Spiractinospora alimapuensis: one gene and its partner. Each later gene encodes a partner of the first gene's protein in a complex. Links are inferred from orthologs where the notes say so. Each region holds a gene or a part of one and is shown in the gene's direction. Other genes may lie near its edges.

The links.
Region 2: rpmG (region 1) and rplI share a complex: the UniProt entries of both Bacillus subtilis proteins name them as parts of the 50S ribosomal subunit. The link is inferred for Spiractinospora alimapuensis from one-to-one orthologs.

What each region holds. Positions count from the first base shown.
Region 1 is NZ_CP072467.1:4,190,618-4,202,675, forward strand. What follows is about bases 5,970-8,707. They hold rpmG (50S ribosomal protein L33), read left to right. Parts: upstream 5,970-7,125; coding sequence 7,126-7,290; downstream 7,291-8,707. Other genes in these bases: J4H86_RS19580 (ATP-binding protein), read left to right, coding at 5,970-6,644; J4H86_RS19600 (MaoC family dehydratase N-terminal domain-containing protein), read left to right, coding at 7,449-7,910; J4H86_RS19605 (MaoC/PaaZ C-terminal domain-containing protein), read left to right, coding at 7,913-8,368; J4H86_RS19610 (UDP-N-acetylmuramate dehydrogenase), read left to right, coding at 8,365-8,707. In the rest of the region: J4H86_RS19575 (TIGR02680 family protein), read left to right, coding at 1-3,571; more of J4H86_RS19580, read left to right, coding at 4,524-5,969; more of J4H86_RS19610, read left to right, coding at 8,708-9,471; J4H86_RS19615 (TMEM165/GDT1 family protein), read left to right, coding at 9,976-10,569; J4H86_RS19620 (adenosine deaminase), read right to left, coding at 10,592-11,617; J4H86_RS19625 (pyridoxal phosphate-dependent aminotransferase), read right to left, coding at 11,819-12,058.
Region 2 is NZ_CP072467.1:3,583,157-3,595,385, forward strand. The notes cover bases 5,824-8,732. They hold rplI (50S ribosomal protein L9), read left to right. Parts: upstream 5,824-7,007; coding sequence 7,008-7,457; downstream 7,458-8,732. Other genes in these bases: rpsF (30S ribosomal protein S6), read left to right, coding at 5,824-5,953; J4H86_RS16635 (single-stranded DNA-binding protein), read left to right, coding at 5,999-6,547; rpsR (30S ribosomal protein S18), read left to right, coding at 6,751-6,987; J4H86_RS16650 (peptidoglycan recognition protein family protein), read left to right, coding at 7,640-8,464. Outside these bases: J4H86_RS16610 (inositol-3-phosphate synthase), read right to left, coding at 1-637; J4H86_RS16615 (PadR family transcriptional regulator), read right to left, coding at 738-1,307; J4H86_RS16620 (transglycosylase domain-containing protein), read left to right, coding at 1,941-4,217; J4H86_RS16625 (glycosyltransferase family 87 protein), read left to right, coding at 4,230-5,597; more of rpsF, read left to right, coding at 5,663-5,823; dnaB (replicative DNA helicase), read left to right, coding at 8,777-10,123; J4H86_RS16660 (PH domain-containing protein), read right to left, coding at 10,235-10,756; J4H86_RS16665 (hypothetical protein), read right to left, coding at 10,803-10,967; J4H86_RS16670 (hypothetical protein), read right to left, coding at 11,156-11,380; J4H86_RS16675 (DNA polymerase III subunit gamma and tau), read right to left, coding at 11,766-12,229. UniProt on the Bacillus subtilis protein: Binds to the 23S rRNA.

The sequences.
Region 1 (12,058 bases):
CGAGGTCGTCCTGGACACCGTCGGCCGCAACCTCACCGACCTCGAGGCGGCCCGGGCGCATCTCGTAGGCCTGCAGGCCACCCGGGACCACATCGCCGAGTTCCTCGAGGACTATCGCGGCTACCTCCACGGTGTCATCCGCGGCCGAACCCGCGCCGTACGCACCCAACTCGAGGACCACACCCGCCGCACCGACGAGGTGGAACGCCTCGCGGCCGAGCTCGCGACCCTGGTCTCCGCCGAGAGCTCGGCTCAGGAGGACCGCGACCGGGTGCGCCGCACCCGCGACACCGCCGACGGCGACGGCTCGGTGCTGGAGACCGCGGCCGAGACGGCCGAGGACCGCGACCGCCGGATGGTCATCAACGCGTTCATCCGCACCGCGCGCGCCGCCTGGCACGCCGCCGAGTACGCCCGCGCCGCGGAGGAGAACGCCCAGGACTCCCTCGCCAAGGGCGTGGCGACGCTGAACGAGCAGCTCGAGTCCCTGCACCCCACCGCCGAGGCTCTGACCCAGGGACTGCGCGACGCCGGCCTCCCTCCCGACACCTGGGGAGAGATCCCCCAGACCGATCCCACTGTTCTCGCCCCCCGGGAAAGCACGACCGCGGTCGACCTGGAAGGACTGGAGCACGCCGTCGAGCGCGCCCCCGTCCCCGGAGTCGACGCCGGCGCCCTACGCGGACGACTCGCCCGACTCCACGACGAACTCGCGGAATGCGCGCAGCAGACCGAGGGGCGCGACACGGCCGCCGCCTCCCTGCTCGAGGTCCTCGACACCCTCGGCACCGCGCACACCACGTCCGACGCCCTGTCCGACGAGGCGGAATGGGCCGACCGTGCTCTGACCGAGGCCCACGAACGACACAAGGCCGCCGAGGAACGACTCGTGTCCGCCCGCGGCGAGTACGTCGAACGGGTCCACCAGTGGTGCGAGCGACTGCGCGGTATCGTCGTGGACCCCGAGCTCGGAACCGCGCTCGCCCCCATGATCGACCGGATGCGCACCCGGACCGACGCCGGCCAGCTCACCCCCGACGACGAGACCGACACCGCGATCCGCGGCGTCGTCGCCCCCCACCTCGAGGACCTGCGCGACCGCCGTGACGTGGCCGTCGGGGAGGCGAGGGAGCTGCGGGTCGAACTCGACGAGCTCGCCGAGCGCCGCACCGCCCTGGAGAAGGCGAACGCGGAGATCACGGGAGAGCAGGAACACGGCCTCCCGCTCTACCAAGCCGTGGAGTTCGCCGGCGACCTCTCAGACGAGGAACAGGCGGCGATCGAGGCGGGCCTCGAGGGCAGCGGCCTGCTCACCGCCTACGTCATGCCCGACGGAAGCGTCGTCGACACCGAGGCCAACCGTCTCCTGCTCAGCCCCCGCCCACCACTCTCCGGACCCACCCTGTTCGACGTCCTGCGTCCACGGGAGCACTCAGCGGCCGGGGTCAGCGCGGCGACGATCGCCGAGCTCCTCACCTCGGTGAGCGTCGAGGGCCTTCCGCCCGAGCGGACCGGACACGGCCTCGAGCCGGGTGGCCAGGCCACGCCGGCGGCCGAGTGCGCCATCTCCGTCACGGGACACTGGCGCCTGGGAGTCCTCAGCGGCACCGGGACCAAGACAGCGCCCGAACTCGTGGGAGAACGTGCCCGCTCCGCCACCCGGGAACGCGACCTCGCCAAGCTGGACCGCAGGATCGCGATCGCCGAGGCCCTACTGGCGGAGGCCCGGGAGCGCTGCACCGGACTGGAGAACCAGACCGACGACCTGGCCACGACCCTGGCCAGCGCCCCCACCAAGGTGGGTCTGGCCGGCGCGGCGGCGATCGCCGACCAGGCGCGCGCCGACCACGAAGCGGCACGCGAGGACGCCTCCGCCGCCGCCGAGGCCGCCCGCGTCGCACGCCAGGAGGTCCTGGAACTCACCAAACGCGTCAACACCGCGGCGGAGGAACACAGCCTGCCCGACAACGCCGGCGAACTCACCGCGACACGTAACGCCATCCACCGCGCCCGCACCCACCTCTCCACACTGCGCCGCGATCTCGCCGTCGTCGCGCGGCGCGTGGAGGACTACCGCGCCGCGGTCGGCGCCTGGGAGGAACAACGCCGCCGCCGGATCAGCGCGGAGGACTTCCGGACCCAGGCGATCCAGGAAATGATCCAGGTGCGGCGACAGATCGAGCTCACCGAGCGCGCGCGGTCCGCCCACCCCGACCAACTCGCCCAGGCACGCGAACAGGTCCGAGAACGCGGCGCCGAGGCCGGATCCCGCCTCCCCGAACTGGAGCGCACGGCGCAGCGGGCCCGGGACGAACGCGTCGCCGCCGAGGCCCGTCTGGCGATGGCCCGGGCCGAACAGGCCGAACAGGCACGACGGGTTCTCCGCGTCGGTCGGGGACTGCGTAAGGCGTTCGCGCGCCCGGACGCCGGCGTCGGACTCGACCGGCGCATGCTCACCGCGACCGGTCTGGACCGCATCGCCGGCGGCCTCCAGGCCGCGACCATCGACACCGGGGACGACGACTCCGCGGCCGACCTGGGACACCAGGTGCGCCAACTGGCGGCGTTCACGGCCGCGGTCGAGGCGGGACTCCCCGAGAGCGGCGACCCGGTCGACGACAGCGCCATCCTCCGCCGACACGACGAGCTCCAGCAACGCCTCGCCAAGGCCGGAGCGCACGCCCGCAGCCGACTCACCGAACGCAACAGCGTCAAGCGCGTCCTCGTCGAGGCCGGACGCGACGAGTGCGACATCATCGAGTACGCCGAACGGCTGGACGCCGACATCACCGAGGCTCAGGAGACGGCCTCCCTACGCGAGGAGGAGGCGTACGAACGCCACCTCCTCGGCGAGATGGCGGGGCACCTCGGTCAGCAGATCGAGGAGTCCAAGTCCCTCGTGGCGACCATGAACGCGCTGCTCGGTAGAGTCACCACCTCCCAGGGGCTGGGGGTGCGCCTGGACTGGACCATCGCCGCCGACGCCGACGAGGACATCCGCGCCGTCGTACCGCTCCTCGAACGCCCACCGGAGCAACGCACGCGCCTGGAGACCACCCGGCTGCGTGACGCCCTCCGTCGGTGCATCGAGGCCATCCGACGTCTGGACCCCGGATCCACCCAAGGGGCCCAGCTCCGCGCGGCCCTCGACTACCGCTCCTGGTTCGACTTCACGGTGTACGTGACCGACACCCGCAGCGGGGGAGAGGAACGTCGCCTCTCGCACCGCACCGGCCTGAGCCAGGGTGAGCAGCGCGTCGTCGCCTACCTCGTCCTCTTCGCCGCGGCGGCCGCGGAGTTCTCCGCGCTCGGCCGCCGCAGTGACCGAGCGCCACGCCTCATCCTGCTGGACGACGCGTTCGCCAAGGTCGACGAACCCACCCACGGCCGACTCCTGGGACTGCTCAGCGAGCTCGACCTCGACTTCGTGCTGACGTCCGAACGCCTGTGGGGGTGCTTCCCCAGTGTGCCCAGCCTCGAGATCTACGAGTGCCTACGGGACCCGGAGGTCCCGGGAATCTCGACCATGCGGTTCAGCTGGGACGGAACCCGTCGCAGCTTGCAGGACTGACACGGTGCCATCGCGCCCCGAGGCAGCCGTCCAGGAACCCGGCCCATCCGTGGCGGGCTCGGCGGCGTGCGCCCGTCCATCGGGCGCCGGCCGCCCACGAACGCTCGGCCGGGACGCCTGGCGGCCCGCTCCGGTCCCTGGCGCCACACCCGGCGGAGGAGGTTCCACCGGGTCGAGGGTGGTCACCGCACCGGCGGGCAGGAGTGGCGCTGTGGCGCGGCGCCACTCCGATAGCGGCGACGGCGCGGGTGCGCCGGCCCCCGCGGCCGAACCGTCGCTCGCCCCTCTCCCCGAGATATTTGGTCGAGGGCGCGCCGTCTCGGCCAACGGCCGCCCCACGCGGTTCGCCGGACCAGATCCCCGGTGGGAGCCTCGTGCGGTACCGCGGCCTTCCACCGGGCGCGTCCAGGCATCCGGGGGGATCGCCGGGAGGACCGGCGGGAGGCTGGGCGGCGCCGCGCCGAGGATCCACGGTGGGCCCGGCCCGCCACCGCGACGACGTCATGGGTCGTGGACGGTCGGTCACGCCGGCACCGCCGCCGAAGACTCCCTGGGACGGCGTGTGTGGCCGTCGACATGCCAGCCCCTCCGGTCATGTGCTCTCCTCAGCGACCGCCGGAACCGGTCACCGTGGGAGTGAGGGCTCCTGGGCGGGCACGGGTCGCCACGAACGGGGTGCCGTGGGCGATCCGATGCGACAGCGGCGACGCCGAGCGCGGTCCCGCGGTCGAAACAGCGTGGTTGAGCTGCGCGGACGACACCGGCGTCGGTAGGTCCCTCGACCCGGCCCCGCGGAGTCGCCGGGGATGGTCGACGCGCCCGCCGCTGGCGGGTACGTCGGATCTGGGGGAAGTGCCACCCGTTCGGGCTCTACGCGGCGGCGTGCCACTGGCCTACTCTGCTAGGACAATCGGAAAATCCCCCGGCGTCCAATTGGTCCGCCACCGGCGGGATGAACGGGCAAACGGCTGGTTTGGACGAGGTGATCACGGTGTCGACCGGAGTGGAGTTCACGGTGACGCCAACGGGCGGCGTTCCGCCGGCTCGGGAGCCTTCCGTTCTGGAGCGGCTGAGTCGGTCCCCACTCGACGCTGACACACTGCAGTGGGTGGTCGCCGCCCTCGATTCCGAGGACGCGCTCTCGGCCCGCGCGCGCGGCGAGACCGTGCCCGTCCCCGCCGACGAGCCGATGGTCGAACCGGCCCCGGCGGCCGCGCAGTGCTTCCTGGGCCGCGTCGAGGTGCGTGGCTTCCGCGGGATCGGACGCTCCGCGGTCCTGGACCTGACGCCCGGGCCCGGGCTCACCGTCATCGTGGGCCGCAACGGCTCGGGGAAGTCGAGCTTCGCCGAGGCGATCGAGGCCGCTCTCACCGGCCGCAACCGGCGTTGGGACGCCATGCCCGCGGCGTGGCGGGACGGATGGCGCAACCTGCACGTCGACGAGCAGACCGAGGTCGCGGTGGACGTGCACACCGCCGGTGTCGCGGCGCCGCTGCGCATCGCCCGCTGGTGGACCGGGGAGAGCGTCCGTTCGGCGAGGGCCGAAGTACGCCACGCGGGGGGTGAGACCGCGCCCGTCAGCAGCCTGGGCTGGGTGGGCGCGCTGGGGCGCTACCGACCCTTCCTCTCCTACGACGAGCTGGGACGCGCCGTCACCGGCCGGGCGGCGGAGCTGTACGACACGCTGACGGAGCTGCTCGGCCTCACCGACCTCGCGGAGGCGGAGAGGCGCCTGGCGAAGTTCTGTGACCGACTCAGCAAGCAGGAGAGCAGGCCGCGCCGTGAGCGCGACTACCTGCTGGAACGCCTCAACGCGTGTGCCGACCCGCGAGCACGCCGCGCGGCCGCGATGCTCCGGTCCGACTCCGTCTCCCTGGACCGACTCGCCTCGCTCGCCGCCGACGACGGCCCCGCCGACCCCAACCAACAGCGTGTACTGCGTCGCCTGCGACGCCTTTCCGTCCCCGAGCGGTCGCTGATGAGCGACGTCACCAGCGAGCTTCGGGGCGCGTCCATGGAGCTGGAGATGACCGCCGACAGCAAGGCGGCCCAGGCGCGCGGCCTGGCGGACCTGCTCCGGTCGGCCATCGACCACGCCGAGCGGCACACCGGAGTCCCCGAGTGCCCCGTCTGTGACTCGGGGATCCCGCTCGACGGGGAGTGGATGAGCCGCGCCCGCGCGGAGATCGCTCGGCTCCAACCCACCGCCGAGGCGGCCTCCTCCGCCCACGAACGCGCCGACAACGCGCGCGACCAGGCGCGTTTCCTCATCGCGCCCCGGCCGTCCTGGCTGCCCGAGCACACCGAACTCGGCCAACTGTGGGACCAGTGGAGTGCTGGCAGCCAGCTCACCGATCTCGGTGAACTCGCGCGGCACATCGACGACCTCGGACCACGGCTGCGCTCCGCCGCCGTCGCGGCGCGCAAATCCGCGACCTCCGAACTGGAGAACCCGGAGAGCGGGTGGCGCGAGGCCTCCGAACAGCTCGCCGCCTGGGTCGAGGACGCGCGCGCCGCGATGGAGTGTCGTGAGGTCCTGGGACCCGCCACGCGCGCGCTGGAGTGGCTGACCACCGCCGCTCGGGAGATTCGTGACGAACGTCTCCGTCCGCTCTCCGTGCACACCGAACACGTCTGGCAGAACCTGCGCCAGGAACGCCGGATCGACATGGAGGCGCTGCGCCTCGTGGGCCGTGGAGCCGGGCGCCGTGTCGCGGTCGACGTCCGCGTGGACGCGGTCCCCTCCAGCGGGGACGACGGCGGCAACGCGCCCGGGCTGCTCAGCCAGGGAGAACTACAGGCGCTGGCGCTGTCGATCTGTCTCCCGCGGACCCTGCTCGCCGGAAACCCGTTCGGTTTCCTGGTGTTGGACGACCCCGTGCAGGCGATGGACACCGAAACGGTCGAGGGGCTGGCCGGAGTCCTCGCCGAGGTCGGGCAGTACCGCCAGGTGGTGGTCTTCACACACGACACGCGGCTTCCCGACGCCCTGACCCGTGCGTCGCTGCCCGCCACCATTCGCGGCATCCACCGGGATTCGGTGTCCAACGTTGAGGTCGACTCTTCCCCGTAGTGCCCTTGTGTGGGCCTGACCAGCGGCGGTCCGCCCACCTGACATGGCGGGGGAGGCCGCTCCGGCTCCCACGCGGGATTCGATTTGGCACAGGGTGGACCAACGCCGTATAGTCATCAGCGCCAGCAGGGCGCGGGCACGCGTTCGGAGTCTGGCAGCCGGCCCCTTTAGCTCAGTCGGCAGAGCGTCTCCATGGTAAGGAGAAGGTCTACGGTTCGATTCCGTAAAGGGGCTCCACCACCGGATAGCATTGATTCCGCCGAGTCTCCGGCGGAACCGCGGCGAAGAATGCGTTCGCCGCCCGGTGAGGGTTCCAGTACCATAGGGAACTGGTTCGCCCGGCGGGGTAGCTCAGTTGGTAGAGCAAACGGCTCATAATCGTTGTGTCGTCGGTTCAAGTCCGGCCCCCGCTACGACCTGCGAGGCAGTGGATGCTATTCCGCGGGTTTGTCCGTAGTCTTCAAGCTGAAAGGCACTCCACGTGGCTGCCACAGACGTGAGGCCGAAGATCACCCTGGCCTGCCAGGAGTGCAAGCACCGCAACTACATCACGCGCAAGAACCGGCGGAACAACCCCGACCGTCTCTCGCTCAAGAAGTACTGCCCGAACTGCCGGAACCACTCCGAGCACCGGGAAACCCGCTAGACCGCGGCCTTCTTGGGTCAACGAGGCGCACCGCGTGGTGTGACCAAGCGACTGTCAGCCCAGTGAGATACCAATCTCGCTGGGCCGCTTCTATGCGTTGTGCCGGGTCGGGTTTCATGGGTACCCGAGACACGACCTATGCGTGAGGGAGGTCCACGGTGGGGATGAACCGCGACTGCCTGGGACGGCAGTACGCGCCGACGGAGCCCTACGTGGTGACCCGGCGGAAGATCGTCGAGTTCGCCGACGCGATCGGTGACACCAATCCCATCTACCGGGATGTCACCGCCGCGACCGCGGCCGGGCACAAGGACGTCGTGGCACCCCCGACGTTCCCGATCGTCCTCGGGGCCGAGGGGTTGGACATGGTGACCGCCGACGACGAGCTCGGCCTGGACTTCACCGCCGTGGTCCACGGTTCACAGGCGTTCTCCTACACGCGCCCCGTCGCCACCGGGGACGTGTTGAACAGCGTCACCACCATCGCCGAGATCAAGGCGTTGGGCGCCACCGAGATGATCACCCTGGACACCACGGTCACCGACGAGGACGGCGCGCACGTGGTCACCGCGAGCAGCATGCTCGTGGTCCGAGGTGACGCCGGCGAGAAGGGGCAGTGACGATGGGGACCGAGTCTGTGACATCGAACGCGACGCCCGCGGTGCGTTACGCCGACGTCGAGGTCGGCACGGAGCTTCCGCCCCAGGACTTCGTCCTGCGCCGTGGTGACCTCGTGCGCTACGCCGGCGCCTCCGGAGACTTCAACCCCATTCACTGGAGCGAACGTGTCGCCACCGGCGTGGGCCTGCCCAACGTCATCGCGCACGGAATGCTCACCATGGGAGTGGCCGGACGCGTCGTCACCGACTGGACGGGCGACCCTGGCTCCGTCACCTCCTACGAGGTGCGCTTCGCGCAGCCCGTCGTGGTACCGGACGACGACGAGGGCACCACCGTCTCCATCTCGGGGAAGGTCACCGAGAAGAGAGACGGCAACGAGGTCGTGGTCGCGTTGACGGCCACCGTCGAGGGGCGCAAGGTCCTCACCCGGTCCAGCGCGGTCGTGCGACTCCCATGAGCGACGCCACCCGCCCCGACGACGCCACCGCGAACATCCGCCGGGAGGCGACCGCGAACGTGCCGCTCGCGGAGCACACGACACTACGCCTGGGCGGCCCGGCGCGTCGGTTCGTCACCGCGCGGGACACCGAATCGCTGATCGCGGCGGTGCGCGCGGCGGAGGCGTCCGAGGACCCGTTGCTGGTCCTGGGTGGAGGCAGCAATCTCGTCGTGAGCGATTCCGGTTTCCCCGGGACCGTCGTCAGCGTCGCCTCCACCGGGATCGCCGTCCGGGAGGACGGCGACCGCACGCGGGTCCGTGTCGCCGCGGGTGAGGAGTGGGACCCCTTCGTCCGCTGGTGTGTCACGGAGGGGCTCAGCGGAGTCGAGTCACTGTCCGGCATCCCCGGACGCGTCGGAGCGACCCCGATCCAGAACGTGGGTGCCTACGGCCAGGAGGTCAGCGAGACCCTCGTCGAAGTCGTCGCCTATGACCGCGACACCGGCGAGCGGAGGACCCTGACCAACGCGGAGTGCGGATTCGCCTATCGGGACAGTGTCTTCAAGCGGTCCGGGCGGTTCGTGGTGTGCGAGGTCGTGTTCTCCCTGCGACGTTCCCCCCTGTCCCAGCCGATCGCCTACGCCGAGCTCGCACGAGCCCTGGACGTCGAGGTGGGCGCCCAGGCCGACCTCGGCAAGGTGCGCGAGTCGGTGCTGCGCCTGCGCCGCGGCAAGGGCATGGTCATCGACCCCGACGACCCCGACAGCCACAGCGCCGGATCGTTCTTCACCAACCCGATCCTCTCCGCGGACGCGTTCGCCGCGCTGCGCGCCACCGTCCAGCGGACGCTCGGCCCCGATGTGGCCCCACCCGCCTTCCCACTCGAGGACGGCCGTGTGAAGACCTCCGCGGCGTGGCTCATCGACCGCGCCGGATTCGCCAAGGGCCACGCGCTGGGCCCAGCCCGCATCTCCACGAAGCACACGCTGGCCCTCACCAATCCGGGCGCGGCGACCACGGCGGATCTCCTCGCGCTCGCGCGTCACGTGCGCGACGGCGTCGCCGAACGGTTCGGGGTGACCCTCGTGCCGGAACCGGTACTGGTCAACACCCAGTTTTAGGGCCTCTCCGCTCCTCCTTCCTCCTGGAGCGTCGCCTTCGATTCGCGTCACCCCGGCTCGGACCATCCCCGGTGGGAGGGGTCGCCGCGGCGTCGTCGGACTGACTCCGTCGAGGCCACCGGCCGCTCCCTCCTCCCCCTCCCTCCACGCCCATCGTCCACCACGGCGCCGGCAGCCGCTTCGTCGCCGTGCCACGGGGACCAAACAACCATTCCGTATATCCGGATTCGGCCCACGCGTCGAATTGTTGTCGGTGCGCCTAACTTTCGACTTTGCCCCGTGTCTGGAATGGCTTCGCTCTGGCAATTAATTGCGATATCGAATTTTCTTGGTAGTGTCATTTCTGGCGAAGGGGAGTAGTCCTCAAACCGAATGGTCGACATACTGGAGCGCCCGACCGCGCTCCCGGCCATCGGGCCTCCCAGGCGGACGAGACCTTCGAACCGATGCGGTGGACACGGCCTTCCCGTGGCCACACGCACCGCGAGTCGAAGGGGTGTGCACATGGGAATGCTGGCCGCGTTCGGCCTCAGCGCCGGAGCGATTTTCGTGGCGGAAATGGGCGACAAGACCCAGTTGGTCGCTCTTTCTCTGGCCTCGCGCTATCGCGCGTTCACCGTGCTGTTGGGAATCACCATCGCCACCCTCGTCGTGCACGCGTTGAGTGTGCTCATCGCCGAGGTTCTCGGTTGGGCCATTCCGCTGGACTGGGCGACACTGGTGGCGGGACTGGCGTTCATCGGCTTCGGCGCCTGGAGCCTCCGTGGGGACGACCTGACCGAGGCCGACGAGCGTCGAGCCTCGAGCCGCAAACTCCGCTCCGGCCTGCTGACCGTCATCGCGGTCTTCTTCGTGGCCGAACTGGGTGACAAGACCATGCTCGCCACCATCGCGGTCGGTACCCAGGCCCACTGGCTGCCGGTCTGGATCGGTTCCACCGTCGGCATGGTGCTCGCCGACGCACTGGCCGTGGGCCTCGGCGCGTTGCTGGCGAAGTCGATCCCCGAGCGCGCCATCCGCGTCGGCTCGGCCGTGGTGTTCTTCCTGGCCGGCACCATCATGGCCGCGCAGGGCCTGCGCCTGGTCCTCGGTTCCTAGCGCCGCTTGGCGGTGGCCCTCGCTACTCGATCGGGTCGGCCAGCCAGGAGTCGATGTCGCCGAGCATCCGCTTACGCCGCGACTCCGGCATCGCCGAGCCCCGGACCGACATGCGGGCCAACTCCGCCAGCTCGGAGTCGGTGAACCCGAAGGACTCGCGCGCGATGTGGTACTGCTCCGCGAGCCGCGGGCCGAACAACAGCGGGTCGTCGGAGCCGAGCGCGATCGGTGCCCCCCGGTCGAACAACCGACGCAGCGGTACCTCCGCCACGTCGCGCACCACGCCCAGACTGGCGTTGGAGCTGGGGCACACCTCCAACGTGACCTCCTGTGTCGCGATCCGCTCCACCAGGTAGGGATCCTCGATCGCCCGCACACCGTGCCCCACCCGGTTGGCCTCCAGCTCGTCCAGGCACTCCCGGACACTGCGCGGACCACCCAACTCGCCGCCGTGCGGGACCGACAGCAGGCCGGCGCGCCGCGCGATCCGGAACGCGCCCTCGAACTCCCGCGCGCGTCCGCGTCGTTCGTCGTTGCTCAGGCCGAAACCGACGACGCCGTGGTCGACGTACTTCGCGGCGAGCCGGGCGAGGGTCTTGGCGTCCAGCGGGTGTCGGGTGCGGTTGGCCGCCACGACCACGCCGATTCCCAGCCCCGTGTCGCGTTCGGCCGCGCGGACACAGTCGAGAACCAACTCGAGGGTCGACGTGAGCCCGTCGAACCGCGTCGCGTACCCACTCGGGTCGACCTGGATCTCCAGCCACTGGGCCCCGGCGGCGACCTCGTCCTCGGCGGCCTCGCGGACCAGCCGGTACACGTCCTCTGGTCGCTGCAGTACCGATCGGGCGATGTCGTAGAGACGTTGGAACCGGAACCATCCGCGCTCGTCGGTGGCCCGCAACCGTGGCGGCCATTCCTCGACGAGGGCGTGGGGCAGGTGCACTCCGCGTTCCTGGGCAAGCTCGACCAGCGTGCCGTGGCGCATGGAACCGGTGAAATGCAGATGCAGATGTGCCTTGGGGAGCAGTTCGATGGGTCGCTGGCGCATGGCTACTAGCGTGCCGTATTTATCGCGTTACAGCGGACCACTCGCGGGAACGACCGCGGAACGCGCCGCGGCCTGCCCGGCTGGTGCCGGGCAGGGCCACAACGCCGGCGGGTGCGCCACGTGACATGTCCGATCGCTGGACCGCCACACGACCCAGCGGTCGAACGTCGACAGGGCGACGCACCACGACCACGATGCTTGTCAGACCGCCTCATTGAGCAGCTTGGCGACGCGGTCGACACCCTCGACGAGGTCGGCATCCCCCAGCGCGTAGGACAGACGGAAGTACCCGGGGGTACCGAACGCCTCGCCCGGAACCAGCGCGACCTCGGCCTCGTCCAGGATCAATCCGGCGAGCTCGGCCGACGTCGAGGGACGGCGTCCGCGGATCTCCTTGCCCAGCAGACCCTTGACCGAGGGGTAGGCGTAGAACGCGCCCTT
Region 2 (12,229 bases), 610 kb from region 1 along the record:
TACGGTCCAGCACGACCCCGCGGTCCTCGAAGAGCTTGGCGAGTACCCGGTGGGTGATCGTCGCCCCGACCTGGGACTTGATGTCGTCGCCGACGATCGGGACGCCGGCCTCGGTGAACTTCGCGGCCCACTCCGGGTCCGAGGCGATGAACACCGGCAGCGCGTTCACGAAGCCGACACCGGCGTCGATTGCGCACTGGGCGTAGAAGCGGTCCGCCTCCTCCGAGCCCACCGGAAGATAGGAGACCAGGACGTCGGCCTTGGTCGCCTTGAGCACCGCGACCACGTCGACGGCGTCCTCGGTCGACTCCTCGATGATCTCGCGGTAGTACATGCCGAGACCGTCGAACGTGGGCCCGCGCTGTACCGTCACACCCGTCGGCGGGACGTCGGTGATCTTGATGGTGTTGTTCTCGCTGGCCACGATGGCGTCAGCGAGGTCGTGTCCGACCTTCTTCGCGTCGACGTCGAAGGCGGCGACGAACTCGATGTCCCGCACGTGGTACGGACCGAACTGCGTGTGCATCAGGCCGGGTACGCGGGTGCCAGGGTCGGCATCTCGGTAGTAGTGAACGCCCTGCACAAGTGAGGCAGCACAGTTCCCCGCGCCTACGACGGCTACGCGTACCGAAGCCATGGGTGGTCTCTCCTTCAACGTCGTGAGCAAGTTGTCTGTCGGTGTCGCACGGACACCGACGTGTCGCGTGGCAGGCTGCGCAGCGCGCTGCGTAGCTCTCTCAGGTATTGGGGGCGGCGGCTTGTTCGCGTTCGCGCCGGATCAGGTCACTCAACCAACGCACCTCCCGTTCCACCGACTCGGCACCGTAACGGCGGAGCTCATAGGTGTAGGGGTCGACGCGCTGCCGCGAGTCGTGGGTGACGGAGCGAAACCGCTCCAGGCGCTCCTGTAACCGCTCACGTCGCTCTTCCAGAATGCGCAGCCGGACGTCGGCGCGGGTGGAGCCGAAGAGTGCGAAGTGGACCCCGAAGCACTCGTCGTCGGAGATGGCGGGCCGGGTCTCCGCCAGCATCCGGCGCAGGTGTTGCCGACCCTCGGGGGTGAGTTGGTAGATGATGCGCGAGCGCCGGTTGAGGGACATCGTCTGTTGGGTGGGCGGGTCCTGCTGCGAGATGAGTTCCTCGTCCAGGAGTTCGCGGAGGCACGGGTAGAGCGAGCCGTAGGAGAAGGCTCGAAACACGCCCAACTCAGTAGTGAGGTGTTTTCGCAGCTCATAGCCATGCATGGGAGTATCCTGGAGGAGGCCGAGCACCGCGAGCCGCAGGATCCTGGCTCGTCGCGTGGTCATTCCCACACCCCTCGTCGTCGGTCCGTCCCGCACGGGCCCGACACTGAGGGTCGGACCGCCGGAGTTGCCGGCTTTGTCGTGTTCCGTGCGTACTCGAGTATATCGAAGCAATATATCGTGCTGATATATGGCTGCCTAAGAACGACACCAGGTGTGTCCAGCCGTGCCGAATCTCGCCCGCGCGAACCCTCGCGATCTTCGGTGGTTTGCCCCTACCCTGACACCCATGTGTGTGATGTGCTCCGCGGTGCCCGGTTGGCGTGAGCGAGCGGTAAGCTCGCGCGCAAGCCGTGCCCTGCGGTGGGACACGAACGGTCCGCCCCGCCGCTCTCCAGGCGGAGTTGGCTGACGCATGGTGGCTCCTCCCGTACGCCAGGGGAGCTCACTCGAAGGTCGCGCATCGGGTCCGATGCCTGGACTTCGGGGACAGATCACGGCCCGGACGTCATGGACGCCGACAATCGGTCAAGTCCGGGTAATTGGGAACAGATGGCGGCAAACCTTGGACGCCCACGGACCGTCCAATAGGCAGGACTCGCGAGAGCCCCCGAGTTCCACCTGGATACCCGATCCCGGAAGCGCCGGGCCCCCTCCTGCATGACGGAGCCCCGGACCAGTACGTAATGAGGACGCGTGAGTACCGAGAGACGACGAAGTTCCGGCGGTCGCCGACGCGCCGACTCCGGCCGCGGTGGTGGCCGGGGGCGCAAACCGGCCCGGGGTAATGCCTTCCAACGGTTCTGCTCCAAGGCGTGGAAGCCCTTCCTCGCCGTGTCTGGCCTGGGTCTGGTCGGTGCGATCGCTTCCTTCGGCATCGCCTACGCCATGACGCCGGACATCGAGGACATCGAGGCGCAGGCCGACGCGTCGCAGCAGGCGACGGTGATCCGCTTCGCGAATGAGGACGAGGTCGGCACCTTCGGTGAGATGAACCGGGTGCCCATCACTTACGACCAGATCCCCGACAGCGTCGTCAACGGGGTCCTCTCCGCGGAGCAGCGGGCGTTCTTCGACGAGCCCGCGATCTCGCCCACGGGTACCGCCCGAGCGGTCCTCTCCCTCGGTGCCGAGGGCGGTGGTTCCGGCATCACCCAGCAGATGGCCCGGAACTACTACGACGGGCTCTCCCAGGAACGCTCCTACATGCGGAAGATCAAGGAGATCCTGATCTCCTTGAAGGTGGATCAGACTCTCAGCCGAGAGGAGATCCTCACGCAGTACCTGAACACCATCTACTTCGGCCGCAACGCCTACGGCGTCCAAGCCGCGGCCCAGGCCTACTTCGACAAGAACGTCGAGGACCTGGACGACGCCGAGGGCGCGTTCATCGGGGCGATCATCCAGCAGCCCGGAAACTTCGAGAACGCCAACCCCGACGACCCCATGTGGGAGATCCTCGTCGAGCGGTGGGACCACGTCGTCAGTGGCATCCCGGAGGTCCACGACACGAACCCCGAGCTGGGGATGCCCCAGGCCGAGGCCGACGCGCTGGAGTTCCCCGAGATCGTTCCCCGGGACGCCGGCGACACCCACGACGGCTACAACGGCTACGTCATCGAGGCCGCCCGTCGGGAGCTCACCGAGCGCTACGACGTCACCGAGGAGCAGGTCAACCGCGGTGGGTACGTGGTCTCGACCAGCATCGACGAGGAACTCATGGCGGCCGCCGAGGAGGCGGTGGCGGAGAACCGGCCGGAGGGCACACCCGAGGAGACCAACTTCGGTCTCGCCGCCATCGACCCCAGTACAGGCGAGATCCGCGGCTTCTACGGCGGCGAGAACGTCTTCGAGGACACCGACAACTCCATGCTGCAGTGGGGACAGGCGGGGTCCTCGATCAAGCCCGCCGTGCTCGCGGCGGGCCTGCAGAACGGCATCGGGCTGCGCAGCACCTTCGACGGGGACTCGCCACAGACCTTCGAGGGCGTCGGCGACCCCATCCAGAACAACGCCAACCGCTCCTGGGGCACGGTCGACCTGGTGGAGTCCACCGCCCACTCCGTCAACACGAGCTTCGTGCAGCTCGCCATCGAGGTGGGGCCACAGAGCGTGCGGGACATGGCCGGCAGCCTCGGGCTGCCGGAGGAGAGCCTTGAATCGGCGGAGCTGGGCCCGAACATCGCCCTGGGTACGTACTCCGTGACGGCGCGGGACCAGGCGGCTTTCTACGCGACCTTCGCCAACCAGGGCGTCCACTTTCCCCAGCACATGATCACCGAGGTGCGTAACGCCGAGGGGGACGTCCTCGAACCCCTCGACGCGGAGGAACTCGAGGGCGGATCCGAGGCCATGAGCCCCGATGCCGCGGCGGACGCGACCTACGCCATGCGCCAGGTGGTCGAGGACGGTGGTGCCGAGAGCGCGGCGCTCAGCGACGGCCGTCCCGTGGCGGGCAAGACGGGTACCTCCAACGACGCGGCGTCGGCGTGGTTCGGGGGCTACACGCCGCAGCTCGCCGCCGCGGTCGGGATTCACCGCAGCGACAACGAGCCGGTTCAGATCCCCGGCCTGGACAGCCTCTACGGAAGCACCGTCCCGGCCGCGATCTGGAAGGACTTCATGGAGACCGCCATGGAGGGCGAGGAGGTCCAGGACTTCCCCGAGCCCGCGTGGATCGGCTCCGAGGACAGCTACCTGCCCACGCCGGAGCCGTCGGAATCGCCGGAGGAGACCGAGACTCCCGAGGAGACGGAAGAACCCAGCGAAACACCGTCGGAGACTCCGTCCACGGATCCCTGTGAGGACCCGATGGACTGGCGTTGCGACGACGACGGTCCCGGAGAGCCGACTGAGTCCCCCGATCCCACCTTCCCGCCACCGGGCAATGGTGACGATGACGAGGATCCGCCTGGCCAGGGCTGGCCCGGCAACGTGGGTAGCCAGGGCAACCGAGAGACCAACGCGCCCTAGGCGGAGGTAGCAGTGCGCGACCGGGGGACCACCGGCGTCCGTAGGGATCGCCGGCGGTCCCCCGTCGTCGTTCCCGGGGCCGGCCGTCCGCCGTGGGTCGGACTGGTGCTGCTCGGCCTGCTCGGCGGAGCCGCGGCCTACGCCGCGAACCTGCCCTGTCGGATCGCCGGCTGGCGGGGCGGCGTGCAGTTCACCTACGGCTGCTACACCGACATCCATCCCCTGTTCTTCCGGGACGGACTGGCCGAAGGAACGCTGGTCTACGTGGACCAGCCGGTGGAGTACCCGGTACTGACCGGTGCGTGGATGCAACTGGCGGCCGGCGCGGTCTCCTGGATCCCCGACGACCGGCTCGCCGGGGGCGTCTACTTCGACCTCACAGTGGTGGCGCTCACGGTGTGCCTGGTGGCGACCGTCGTGATGGTGGGGGCCATGGCGGGCCGCGACCTCAGGGGCGGTGCGGCACGGTTCGACCCGAGCGTGGCGTTGCTGGCGGGCGCGGGGGTGGCGTTGGTTCCGGCGACGGTGCTCAACGCCTTCATCAACTGGGACTTCCTGGCGATCGCCCTGGCCACGGGGGCACTCTTCCTCTGGCAGCGCGACCGCCCGTGGCTCGCCGGCGCCCTGTTGGGACTGGCGGTCGCCGCCAAGTTCTACCCCGTCTTCTTCCTCGGGCCGCTGCTGGTGCTGGGATTGCGGGACTGGTGGCGGGATCGGGACGGCGGGGCGACGCTGCGCGACGTCGCCCGCTGCACGGGAGCCGCCGTGGTGGCGTGGGCGGTGGTCAACCTTCCGGTTCTGCTCGCCAGCCCCACCGGGTGGGCGACGTTCTTCGTCTACAGCGGAGAGCGGGGAGCGGACTGGGGGACGATCTACTACGTGCTCGGCCAGGCCGGGGTCGGCTGGGCGCGCGGTGGTGAGACGCTCAACACCGTCGGCACCCTCGGCTTCCTGGTGGGCTGCGTGGCGGTCGGTGCCCTCGCCCTGTTCGCCCGGAACCGGCCCCCGTTGGCGGCGCTGGTGTTCCTCACGGTCGCGGCCTTCATTCTCACCAACAAGGTGTGGTCGCCGCAGTTCGTGCTCTGGCTCCTTCCGCTGGCCGCGCTCGCCTGGCCCCGCAACCTGCGGACGTGGATGGTCGTCGCGGCCATCGGTTTGTGGCAGATGGCGGAGCTCGGCTACGCGCTGGGGATCTGGCCCTATCTCGACCACGTCACACGCGATTCCGACGTTGCCGCCACGACTGTCACCCTCGGTGGATACGCTGTCCTCACACTTGGGCGGTTCTGCGGACTCATCCTGGCGTGTGCCGTGGTCTGCGCGGGGTGCCTGCGCCGACCATCGCACCCGACAGTCGCTGGTAGCCTGCGTGCGGACTAGCTGAATAGACCCTCCTGCCATGGAAAGGCCATGGCCGTGACAGTCCAGAGGAGGTGCACGCACTGATGCGTCGCTACGAAATGATGGTCATCCTCGACCCGAGCCTCGACGAGCGCACCGTTTCGCCGTCGCTCGAGCAGTTCCTCGCGCGCGTGCGCGACGAGGGCGGCTCCGTGGAGAAGGTCGATGTCTGGGGCAAGCGTCGGCTTTCCTACGACATCGAGAAGAACTCCGAAGGGCTCTACGCGGTGATCGACCTGACCGCCACGCCCGCCACGGTCAAGGAGCTGGACCGTCAGCTTCGCCTGGCCGAGGTCGTGCTGCGCACCAAGGTGCTGCGGCCCGAGGTGCACTGAGTCCGCGCTCGTTCGCGTATCCGACCGACGGACCGGAGTTAGCTAATGGCAGGCGACACCCAGATCACTCTTGTCGGCAACCTCGTCGACAACCCCGAGTTGCGTTTCACGCCGAACGGGGCCGCGGTGGCGCGGTTCCGGGTGGCGTCGACGCCGCGCTTCTACGACCGCCAGTCGGGTGAGTGGAAGGACGGCGAGGCGCTGTTCCTGACCTGCAACGTGTGGCGTCAGGCGGCGGAGAACGTCGCCGAGACCCTGCAGCGGGGTATGCGCGTCATCGTGCAGGGACGGTTGCGGCAGCGCAGCTACGAGACCCAGCAGGGTGAGAAGCGCACCGTGTACGAGGTCGAGGTCGACGAGGTCGGCCCGGCACTGCGCAACGCCACCGCCAAGGTGACCAAGACGTCCCGCCCCGGAGGGGGCGGTGGAGGCTTCGGTGGCCAACAGGGTGGTGGCCAGCAGGGCGGCGGCTTCGGCGGCGGCGGTGGCCAGCAGCAGGGGGGCTTTGGTGGCCCACCCCAGGGCAACGCTGGCCCGCCCGCGGACGACCCCTGGGCGCAGAGCGGCGGGTTCGGCGACGAGCCACCGTTCTGACGTGAAGACGTGCTGACGACCGGCGACGGTCGTCAGCGGATCGCCGCGATCCGGCCCTCGCGTCTCTGGAGGTCCACCAGAGGCACCAGCGGCGAGGCTCACTCGGCTGCCTCCACCGTTGGCGGGCGATCGCGGCACGAGCCGAGTATCTGCCCACACCATCCCCGGACTTTCCGGGGCTCTATGTGAATTGGAGCACCACGATGGCTAAGCCGGCAGCGCGCAAGCCCAAGAAGAAGGTTTGCCTGTTCTGTCAGGAAAAGACCACCTACGTTGACTACAAGGACACGACGTTGCTGCGGAAGTTCATTTCCGACCGCGGCAAGATTCGTGCCCGACGGGTCACCGGTAACTGCATGCAGCACCAGCGGGACGTCGCGACAGCGATCAAGAGTGCCCGCGAGATGGCGCTGCTTCCGTACACCAGCACCGCACGCTAGAGGGGATCGGAGGTTCAATCGTGAAGCTGATCTTGACGCAGGAGGTCAGTGGCCTCGGCGCCCCCGGCGATGTTGTCGAGGTGCGCGACGGGTACGGGCGAAACTACCTGTTGCCACGGGGCTACGCCGTGAAGTGGACCCGGGGCGGGCAGCGACAGGTCGACGCGATGCGTCGTGGTCGTCAGGCCCGTGAGATCCGGAACCTGGACGAGGCCGAGCAGATCGCGTCGCAGTTGGCGAACCTTCGGGTCACGCTGCGCCGGCGCGCGGGCGACAGTGGCCGCCTGTTCGGTTCCGTCGTCGGCGGGGACATCGCCGAGGCCGTGACGAACTCTGGGGGGCCGGCGCTGGACAAGCGTCGGATCGAGATCCAGAACCCGATCAAGGCCACGGGCGACCACCGGGTGCGGGTGCGCCTGCACCCCGAGGTGAGCGCCTCGATCCAGGTCCAGGTCCTGGCCGCGAAGTAGTCGCCTCGGTCGGCTCTCGACGGAGAGTCCGCCGACGCTCAGCGAGGACGATTGGCTCCCGTGTGCTGCGCATGCGGGAGCCAATCGTATTTTTCAGGACACGCCCAACTTCGTTCCGTGGTCAACTGGCAACCGACAGGCATACTGGTGCGTTGAGTTGAGCATGGCGGAGGGATGGGTCGATGGTGAGTCGCGATGTACGCGGTCAGGATCCGAGCAGGCGTGCGGTCATGCGGGGAGCGGCCGTTCTGGCCGGAGGGGTGATGCTGGGGGGCGCGGGCCAGGTCCTGACCGCGCCGGGTGCCCTGGCGGCCAACGAGCCACGCGTCTACACCCGGTCGGAGTGGGAGGCGCGCAAGCCCACGCAGACTCCACAGGTCCTGGACACTCCGCCGGACCACATCGTCGTGCACCACACGGCGACGGAGAACCAGTCGGACACCTCCCGGGAGCGCGCCTTCTCGCTGTCCCGCGGTATCCAGAACTGGCACATGGACAACAACGGCTGGGTCGACGCCGGCCAGCACCTGACCATCAGCCGTGGCGGACACGTCATGGAGGGGCGCTGGGGCTCACTGCCCAACATTCGGGACAAGCGTCACGTGGTCGGCGCACACACCGCTGACCACAACTCCCACACGATCGGGATCGAGAACGAGGGCAGCTACGGTTCCGCGGAGCCGCCGGCGCTGCTCATGGGGGCGCTGACCGAGACCCTCGCCTGGCTGTGCACGGTGTACGGGCTGGATCCGCGGAAGGCGATCGTCGGGCACCGGGACTACAACTCCACCGAGTGCCCGGGCGACAAGCTGTACGCCCGACTGGACGAGTTGCGCGGCGCGGTCCGGGAACGGCAGTCCCAGATGGCCGCCCGCCTGGAGATGATGGACTACGCCGAGATTCCGCAGGAGTTCCGGCCGTCCTACCCGCCGCTGCCTCGGAACGAGCGGGTCGAGCGGTACTACCACGGACCGGTGCTGGGCGACGGAGAGCGCGACGCGGGATAGATCTCGTTGCGACGACCTCGGCGCGCCCTGTGGACAGCCTGTGGAAAAGTATTTCGCGAAGAATATTTCTCACACCATCCGCGAGGCATGTTTGTGCAGGTCAGACGGCCTTTTGCGTGCCGGGGTCGTGGTTATCCACAGGTGTTGTGCACAAGCTATCCGCAGAAGTTGGCCAGTCATACACAAGTTGTCCCCAGGTCTGTCCACAGGTCCGCTTTGCGCGGTGTCTTCGCAGGGCGCACACTGAGTCCTCGGGGAACCAATTCGCGGGCGTAGGTCCGCGAACACGTGGCATCGACGCAGGGGGACAGGGTGAGCGAGTATCCGCAGCAGGACAGCGGATATGACCGGACGCCACCGCACGACATCATGGCCGAGCAGTGTGTGCTCGGCGGGATGCTCCTCTCCAAGGAAGCGATCTCCCAGGTCGTGGAGATCGTGCGCTCGGGCGACTTCTATCAGCCGTCCCACCAACTGGTCTTCGACACCGTCGTCGACCTCTTCTCGCGTGGCGAGCCCGTCGACGCGATCTCGGTCAACGCCGAACTCACCAAACGCGGCGAGATCACCCGCGTGGGGGGTGCCCCCTATCTGCACACGCTGACCGACGCCGTTCCGACCGCCGCGAACGCCGGGTACTACGCCCGCATCGTGGGTGAGCGGGCGGTGCTCCGCCGCCTCGTGGAGGTGGGGACTCGCATCGCCCAGTTGGGCTACAGCGGCGACGGCGACGCCGACCAACTGGTCGACATGGCGCAGGCCGAAGTCATGCGGGTGGCCGACAAGCGCACCACCGAGGACTACCAGCCCCTGGCCGAGGTGATGCCGGGAGCGTTGGACGAGATCGAGGCGATCTCCAGCCATGACGGTGGCATGGTGGGGGTGCCCACCGGCTTCACCGACTTCGACGCGTTGGCCAACGGGCTCCAGCCGGGGCAGATGGTCATCATCGCCGCGCGCCCGGCGGTCGGCAAGTCGACATTGGCGCTCGACTTCGGGCGGGCCGCGAGTATCCACAACAACCTCACCTCGGTGATCTTCAGCCTGGAGATGGGCCGCAACGAGATCGTCATGCGGTTGCTCTCCGCCGAGGCACGGGTCCCGCTGCACACCATGCGGTCGGGCATGATGACCGACGACGACTGGGCGCGGCTCGCCCGCCGGATGGGAGAGGTCGCCGGGGCCCCGCTCTTCATCGACGACTCACCCAACCTGTCCATGATGGAGATCCGCGCCAAGTGCCGGCGGCTGAAACAGCAGCACGACCTGAAGCTCATCATCCTCGACTACCTACAGCTCATGAACTCCGGCGGTCGGGTGGAGAGCCGGCAGCAGGAGGTGTCGGAGATGTCGCGGTCACTGAAGCTGCTGGCGAAGGAACTCGGGGTGCCCGTCATCGCCCTCTCCCAGCTAAACCGCGGGCCGGAGCAGCGTACGGACAAGAAGCCCCAGCTCAGTGACCTCCGGGAGTCGGGAGCGATCGAGCAGGACGCCGACATGGTCGTCCTCCTGCACCGCGAGGACGCCTACGAGAAGGAGTCCCCACGGGCGGGCGAGGCCGACCTGATCGTGGCGAAGCACCGTAACGGTCCGACGGCGACGGTCACGGTGGCCTTCCAGGGACACTACAGCCGGTTTGTCGACATGGCGCCTGGGTGACACGGCGACCAAGAGACATCCAGGCTGACACGAAAGGACCGGCGGGACTCGGTCCGAGTCCCGCCGGTCCTTTCGTACGTCCTACCGAATCGGGGTGGCCGCGTGGAGCGGTCAGTCTCCACCGTCCTTGCTGGGGAAGATCAGTCCGACGACCTCGAGGTAGAGCTGTTCCGGATACGGCACGAAGGTGATCTTGCTCAGGGCCTGGTCCTGACCGGCCGACTCCATGATGAACTCGCCGTAGCCGATGAGGCGGCCCAGCAGGGACCGTTCGAACCGCATGTCGGTGACCTTGCCCAGCGGCATCATGTTCACCTGACGGGTGATCAGGCCCGTGGTGAACAGGAGACGGGCCGAGGTGATCACGAAGTACTCGACCGACCACTCCGCGATGCGCCACACGAACCACACGAGGACCAGGAGCCAGAGCCACCAGACCGCGGCGAGCGCGGCGGAGGTGCTGGCCAGGGTGTTGCTGAGGATCCCGGCGAGGATCAGCGTGCCCAACACCAGCGCCACCGGGCCCATGAGGACCGCGGGGTGACGGCGGATCGTGATGACCTGGTGTTCGTGGGGGAGTAGGTAGCGATTGACAGAGGCAGGAGCGGCATCGCCGGGTGTTACGAGCTTCATGGTGCCCTAACCAACCTTGTATCCGGTTGTGGGGAACAGTCCGGGCCTAGACGGCCAACGCGTTCACGAATCGAGAGAGGGAGTCGGCAGCGGACATGAGTCCGCCAATGCCGGTCTGGATGACCCCCGCCGCGGATTCAGGCTGCGTGAGGAGGTAGAAGGCGACAAACGCGATGGCGGCAAAGCCCAGCCACTTCTTCAACTTCGCCACAGCAGACTCCCGAAACGAGCAATCGACCCACTAACCCATGCTGATTCTTACACCAGGGGCGATGGCAGTAAAGCACAACACGCCGAAACAGCATGACAGTGGAGGTCACCCGCTCTGTGGTTCCCGTCACGCCCCCGATGTTCACTCATTCTAGGGATGTACCCCGATGCGTCGGGGGCCAGTCGGGATTACTGGCTCTGACTGTGGGCCAGGTCGAGAACACGCAGGTGTTGTCGGGCGATTCGCTCGACGAGATCGGGGGCCTCGCCGCCTGTGACCTGCTTGGCTCCCTGTCGAGCGGCATCGACGCACCGAGTGACGATTGACTCCGGGTGGGAATCCGCGAACTCGCCACGCAGTCGTTCCACGATGGCGGCGTAGGCGTCCGCGTCAGACTCGTTCGCGTCGGGCATGGCACTCCTCAGGGGACTGAGACATTCCGGTTGGGCAAAATTCGATCACCAAGACCGTGGTCAACCCATGACCCCGGACGTCCGACCGGGGTGCCCGGGTGGGTACGTATGGATGAGCGTTCTGACGAATTCGCGGGGAGTCGCGGCAATCCTTCCTGGTTGGGCTACCGGAAATCGTGGGTTGGTCGGGTCGTCGCACGCGAGAAGTGGAGTATTCGCGAGAAGGCGGCGACGTGACATGCCAAGCCTATTCGCTGGTCCCGGAATATTCGAACACCGCACAGCCCAGAGTGTCGTCGACCTGGGAGGACGCGACGGTAAAGGCTGGGCATTCGTCCGGTTTGTCGAAAACTAATCGACGGTTAATCGCCCTTTATGGGCGAGTTCAGGACGAGGACTCCTGTCGATGATCGATTTCTTCGACCAGTCGCCCGCCCAACTCGTTCTGAATGAGGGAGACGGGCTCCGTCGTCGCGGAAGCGGTGTCGGCCGCCGACGGCCGCTGGGGCGCACGGGCGGCGCCGGAGGGTGGCCCACCGTTGCCGGATCGCCCCCCGCCGTTGCCGGAGGTGGTCACGGGGCGGCCGGTAAAGGAGCTGGCCGCATTCCCACCGCTTGGGGGGCCGGCCGACGGTTCGTCGCCTCCGTCGTCTCCCGACGGCATTGGTTCGCTCGGCGGAGGCGGCTGGTCGTCGTCCACTGGGGGTGGCGGGGTCGGCGCTGGGCCGTTCGTTCGTGCGGCGGGCGGGTGACCGGGATCGGTCACGGGCGTGCTCGGCGCGTTGTCCGCGCCCATCGGCGAGGCGGCCGGGGGCGGCCCAGCGTCCTGCTGGCCCGTCGGCGCGGGAC